One region of the Actinoallomurus sp. CA-150999 genome, then DNA from elsewhere that is predicted to be linked to it. Evidence: riboswitches for the same ligand, from Rfam matches in the RefSeq annotation. Region 1 holds a riboswitch; the other holds the start of a gene.
What was found. Region 1 has a riboswitch for S-adenosylmethionine ahead of ACQP2O_RS42035 (aminotransferase class V-fold PLP-dependent enzyme). Riboswitches for the same ligand answer to the same signal wherever they lie in the genome.
Positions count from the first base shown of each region.

Region 2: linked by a shared signal. The riboswitch ahead of thrC (threonine synthase) and the one ahead of ACQP2O_RS42035 (aminotransferase class V-fold PLP-dependent enzyme) in region 1 are both predicted to bind S-adenosylmethionine.

Region 1 covers NZ_CP192063.1:9,089,914-9,093,115, forward strand. Annotated here, with positions in the region: gene ACQP2O_RS42025 (transglycosylase domain-containing protein) at 1-874, shown strand, start outside; gene ACQP2O_RS42030 (hypothetical protein) at 928-1,293, opposite strand; SAM riboswitch class IV at 1,403-1,516, shown strand; gene ACQP2O_RS42035 (aminotransferase class V-fold PLP-dependent enzyme) at 1,552-2,805, shown strand; gene ACQP2O_RS42040 (SseB family protein) at 2,949-3,202, shown strand, end outside.
Region 2 covers NZ_CP192063.1:1,071,124-1,074,325, reverse strand. Annotated here, with positions in the region: gene ACQP2O_RS05105 (MoaD/ThiS family protein) at 1-263, opposite strand, end outside; gene thrC (threonine synthase) at 260-1,504, opposite strand; SAM riboswitch class I at 1,520-1,687, opposite strand; gene ACQP2O_RS05095 (alpha,alpha-trehalose-phosphate synthase (UDP-forming)) at 1,901-3,202, shown strand, end outside.

The sequences.
Region 1 (3,202 bases):
GATCCAGAACGACAACCACGAGGACTTCGGCCCGGTCAACCTCGTCACCGCGACCCAACAGTCGATCAACACCGCGTACGTCAACATCGCCCAGAAGATCGGGAACGACAAGGTGATGGAGATGGCGGAGAAGCTCGGCATTCCCAAGGCGCAGCTGACCGCCAACGGCGCCAACACCGCCGTCACGTTCCCGCTCGGCGTCATCGACGTCAGCGTGGAGCAGCAGGCCGCCGCGTACGCCGCGTTCGCGTCCGAGGGCGTCTACCACGCGCCGCACGTCATACGGTCGGTGACCGACCGGAACGGCAAGAAGCGCGTCGTCCCGACCACCGGCAAGCGGGTCTTCAGCACGCAGATCGCCCGGGACGCGACGTACGCGATGCAGAAGGTCGTCGACGCGGGCACCGGCACCAATGCCGCGCTGCCGGACCGGAACGCCGCCGGAAAGACCGGGACGACCTCGAGCGGCAAGCAGATCTGGTTCAACGGGTTCATCCCGCAGCTGGCCGCCTCGGTCGGCATCTTCCGGAGCGACAACAAGGCGCTGAGCCTCCCCGGTTACTCCTCGTACGGCGGTGACCTGCCGGCCACGATCTGGCACAACTTCCTCGTCAAGGCCGACGCGGACATGCCGGTGAAGTCGTTCGGGGATCCGTCGGTGTACGTCGGCGGGCGCCAGTACCCGACGACTCCCGTCCAGCCGCAACCGCACCCGAGCTTCTCGAGGCCCCGGACGACCAGGCCGTCCCACCCGTCCTCGCCGACTCACCATCCGCCGACCGGGGGCCCGCCGAGCCACCCGCCGACCGGCGGCCCGACCGGCCAGCCCACGGGCCGCGTGTACGAGGGCGGCGACCCCAACTCCATCTTCTGAGCGTTCTGAGCGGCTGAGCGCCCGCGGCCCTGCGGCGGCGGGCGCTCACTCGTTCACTTGCAGGCCGTGGCCAGGGCGGTGGGCTGGTGCTGGACGACGCTCTGCATGCGGGAGATGTCGCGTGGGCTGATGCCCGTGCTGACGCCCCGCCATTCGGTCGCCATGCCGCTCAGCGTCCGGCTCAGCTTCTTGTCGTCGGACTCGCGGGCGAGCGCGTCGAACCGCGTGGCGAGGGACGCCGCCGCCTGCTTCCACTGGGTGATGTCGTCCGGTGAGATGCGGTTCAGGGTCGCGTTGTAGGACCCGACCGCCTTGACGGCGTCCTTGCAGACCTGGCCCTTGTTCGTGCCGACGCCACACCCGGCCGCGCACACCGCGACCAGGACGACCCCCGCCGGCCGCCGCCATCCACCCCGCATCGCCCTGCTCTCCCTTCGTCGAACTCCCGTGCCCGTATTCAATCGTGGAGAAGCGGTCACGCGACGCCGAAACGGCGTTCTTCGGGCGGGTGCTCTATACTCGCCGTCAGGTCACGAGTGCCAGCGCGAAGCCCCGGCTTGCTGGCCGGCAACCCTCCGTCCGTGGCGGGGTGCCCCGGGTGATGACCGGGTCCGACACGACCGTGCCGGACAAGCGCGGACCCCTCGCGGGGTCCCAGGCCCCGCTGGAGGTGTGTGTTGTCCGCTGTACTCGATCTGCCCCCCATCACCCGTCCCGCCCTGCGCGTCGTGGGTGAAGGCGTCCCCGTGCCCCTCGCCGACGGCCGGACCGTTCCGTACGCGAACCTCGACTACGCGGCGAGCGCGCCCTGTCTGGAGGCGGTGCGCGACGCGCTCGACGCCGCCCTCCCCTACTACAGCAGCGTGCACCGCGGCGCGGGATACGCCTCGCAGGTGACGACCGACCGGTACGAGCGCGCCCGCGAGGTCGTCCGGGAGTTCGTCGGCGCGTGGCGGCGCGACGCCGTGGTGTTCACCCGCAACACCACCGACGCGATGAACCTCCTCGCGCACGCCCTGCCGCGCGGCACCACGGTCGTCGTGTTCGAGTCCGAGCACCACGCGAGCCTCCTGCCCTGGGAGCGCGGCAACCGCGTCGTACGGCTCCCGGCTCCCGAATCCCCGGCGGCGGCCCTCGCGGCGGCCGGCGAGGCACTCGCCGCGGCGCCGGCCGGGCCGCGCCTGCTCGTCGTCACCGCCGCCTCCAACGTCACCGGCGAGCTGTGGCCCGTCGCCGAGCTCTCCGCCGTCGCCCGCGCGCACGGCGCCCGCATCGCGGTCGACGCCGCACAGCTCGTCCCGCACCGGCCGTTCGACATGGGCGCGCTCGACGTCGACTACGTCGCGTTCTCCGGGCACAAGCTGTACGCGCCGTTCGGCGCGGGCTGCCTCGTCGGCCGCGCCGACTGGCTGCGCGCCGCCGAGCCGTACCTCCTGGGCGGCGGCGCCACCGCGAGCGTCGGCGAGCACGTGACGTGGTCGGCGGACCCGCAGCAGCGACACGAGGCCGGCACGCCGAACGTCCTCGGCGTCATCGCGCTCGCAGCCGCGTGCGAGGCCCTGACCGACTGGGAGACCCTCGTCGCGGAGGAGGAGCGCCTCCTGCGGCGGCTGCGGACCGGCCTGGCGGCCATCCCCGGCGTACGGGAACTGTCGCTGTGGGGCGACCAGTACCCGCGCGTCGGCATCGTGTCGTTCGTCGTCGAGGGCCGCGAGTCCCGCGCCGTCGCCACCGCGCTGTCCGACGAGTACGGCATCGGCGTACGGGACGGGAAGTTCTGCGCGCACCCGTTCGTCCGGCGACTGGTCGGCGACGGGCGAGGCGGCTGCGGTGACGGCGACGGCACCGCGCTGCGGGCCAGCTTCGGCATCGGCACCACGGACGAGCACATCGACCGTCTGTTGGCCGCGCTACGGCGGCTCACCGCCTGACGATCCGCTCCGCTGCTGGTCAGCGGTATTGAAAGTGACAGTTCGTCCGGGTAAGTCCGATCGGCTGCCGATACTCGTGCGCGCCGCCGGTTTGCTCCCGGTACGGTGGACCTCTTGTGCAAAGAGCTTCCGGGGGGTGGCGAATGACCGGCACATGGGAGCCCGCGAACCAACTCGAGCAGCAGCTGCGCGACGCCCTAGGCGACGGCGACCAGAACGCCTACTTCAAGCTGCTGAGCGTGGCGGAACTCGTCCTTCCGCTGCCACAGGTCGAACCGGACCCCGGACAGCCGGCGTTCACGTGGCCGACCAGCACGCACGAGGGTCGCACCCACATACTCGCCTACACGTCGGTCGAGGCAGCGCGCGCCTGCCTCGGCCCCGGCTACGAGCACTT
Region 2 (3,202 bases), 3.9 Mb from region 1:
GCCGGGATGATGGAGATCTGGACACCGTCCGGCGTCGGCGTGTCGAGCCCGTCGGCGAACCGCACGTCCTCCTCGCCCACGTAGACGTTGACGAACCGCCGGATCTTGCCGTTGTCGTCGAGGATGCGCGCCGCGATGCCGGAGTAGTTGGTCTCCAGGTCGGCGACGACCTCGCGCACGGTCGAGCCCGTCGCCTTCACCTCGGCCTCACCTCCGGTGTAGCTCCGGAGGATCGTCGGGATGCGGACACTGATCGAGCTCACGCCAGACCTGCCTTTCGGAATGCCTCGATGGTCGGAGCGATGTTCGCGGACGGCACGGCGACCGGGGCCACCGCGTCCAGGGTCTTGAGACCGTCGCCGGAGTTGATGAAGACGGTCTCGGCTTCCGGGTCGAGTGCGCCGCCGGCCAGCAGCTTACGGAGGGCGCCCAGCGTGACACCGCCCGCCGTCTCGCCGAAGATGCCCTCGGTGCGGGCGAGCAGCGCGATGCTGTCGACGACCTCTTCGTCGGAGACGTCCTCGATGGCCCCGCCGGTGCGGCGTACGGCGTCGAGGACGTACGGCCCGTCGGCGGGGTTGCCGATCGCGAGGGACTTGGCGATCGTGGCCGGCTTGACGGGCTGGACGACGTCGAGCCCCGCCTTGAAGGCCGCCGAGACGGGCGAGCAGCCGGTCGCCTGCGCTCCGAAGATCTTGTACGGCCGGTCCTCGACGAGGCCCAGCTTGATGAACTCCTGGAAGGCCTTGTCGATCTTCGTGAGCTGGGAGCCGGACGCGATCGGGATGACGATCTGCTCGGGCAGCCGCCAGCCGAGCTGCTCGGCGATCTCGTACCCGATGGTCTTCGAGCCCTCGGCGTAGTACGGCCGGACGTTGACGTTGACGAACGCCCAGTCCTCCTGCTCGCCCGCGAGCTCCGAGGCCAGCCGGTTGACGTCGTCGTAGTTGCCGTCGACGGTGACGAACGTCCCGCCGTACACCGCCGTCGTGACGATCTTCTGGCGTTCGAGGTCGGACGGCACGAACACGGCGCTGCGGATGCCGGCACGCGCCGCCGCGGCGGCGACCGCGTTGGCGAGGTTGCCGGTGGACGGGCAGGCCAGGACCTTGAAACCGAGCTCACGGGCGGCGGCCAGCGCCACCGCCACGACCCGGTCCTTGAACGAGTGGGTCGGGTTGCCGCTGTCGTCCTTGACCCACAGCGACCGCAGCCCCAGCGACTCGGCGAGGTTGTCGGCGCGTACGAGGCGGGTGAAGCCGGGCTCGGTGTTGGGCGTGTCGACGACGTTCGACGGAACGGGCAGCAGGCCGCGGTAGCGCCAGATGTTGCGCGGGCCGGACTCGATCTGCTCCCGGGTCACGCCGGCGAGATCGTAGGAGACTTCCAGTGGGCCGAAACAGAGCTCGCAGGCGTAGCGAGGGCCCAGATCGTAGGATTCACCGCATTCACGGCACGTCAGTGCGGTCGCGGGGCCGAGATTGCGGGCAGCGGACTGCGACATGGAGCGAGGCCTCTCTCCTCATCTTTCCCGTGCCACCTTGGTCACGAGCCGGAGTTGGCACCTGTCCCGGGCGGCCTCGCTGTCAGCGCGAGTCGGACGCGTGCGAAGCACGCGGGTAACCGCATATCCGGGAGGGTTGCCGGGGCTTCAACGGGCCGGTCCCTCCACCCCTCTGGATGAGCTTTATGAAGTTGTCTGTTGACTTGTATACGTGACTGACCGGTTCCCCGCCAAGCGCGTCTCAGGTCGCGAGACACCGCCGGAGCCGTACGCCGGGCCGCGAAGCGCCACGAGAGGCCCGGTCACGCGACGACGTATCGGCGGGACGACGTCCCGAACCGCCCACCATTCGACCTTCTTCGACCCTCCTCAACCCCGGCCGGTTACGCTCCCTTCATGGGTGACTCGCAGGTCCTCGTCGCTTCCAACCGCGGTCCGGTGTCCTTCGCGCTCGCCGACGACGGCACGCTGTCCATGCGGCGTGGCGGCGGCGGTCTCGTCTCGGCCCTGGCGGGTCTGGGCGGTGACATCCTGTGGGTCTGCGCGGCGCTGTCGGACGCCGACCGCGCCGCGGCCCGCCGCGTGGAGGACGGCCGGCTGGACGCCTACGGCGCCGGCGCCGTCCGAATGCTGGACATCCCGGCCGGCACCTTCCACCGCGCCTACAACGCCGTGGCCAATTCCACACTCTGGTTCGTCCATCACATGCTGTACGACAGCCCGAACACGCCGCACTTCGACGCGCGGTCCCGGCGGGACTGGCAGTCCTACGAGGCGTACAACGCGGCGTTCGCCGACGCGCTGGCCCGGGACGCGCGGCCGGGCGCGAAGGTCGCGATCCAGGACTACCACCTGACGCTCGCCCCCGGGATGCTGCGCGAGCGCCGCCCCGACCTGAAGATCGTCCACTTCGCGCACACGCCGTGGGCCCCGCCGGAGTACTACCGCCTGCTGCCGGACGACATCGGGCGGGAGGTCCTCGAGGGCATCCTCGGCGCCGACCACGCCGGGTTCCACGCCCAGCGCTGGGCCGACGCGTTCATCGACTGCTGCGCCGCCGTCCTGCAGGCGAAGGTCGACCCGGTGGCGCGCACCGTCACCCACGCCGGTCGCGTCACCCGCATCGGCGTGCACGGGCTGGGGATCGACGGCGACTCCCTCCGGGCACGCGCCGCCGAACCCGATGTGCAGGCCCGCAAGAAGGCCCTGCGCGAGCAGGTCGGCGACCGCCGACTCATCGTGCGGATCGACCGTACGGAGCTGTCCAAGAACATCGTGCGGGGGCTCGCGGCCTACCGCGAGCTGCTCGCCAAGCACCCGGAGTGGCACGGCCGGGTGGTGCACCTGGCCTTCGCCTACCCCTCCCGCCACGACCTGCCGGAGTACCGCGAGTACACCGCCGCAGTGCAGCGGATCGCCGCCGAGATCTCCGACGAGTTCGGGGACGGCACGTGGGAGCCGCTGATCCTGCAGGTCAACGACGACTATCCACGCTCTCTGGCGGCGTACGGCCTGGCCGACGTCCTCCTGGTCAACCCGATCCGGGACGGCATGAACCTCGTCGCCAAGGAAGGGCCGGTGCTGTCGGAGCGGGGCTGCGCCCTCGTGCTGTCCCGAGAGGCCGGGGCCGCCGCCGAGATGGACGACGACGCCCTGATGATCAACCCGTTCGACGTGTCACAGACCGCCGAGGCGCTG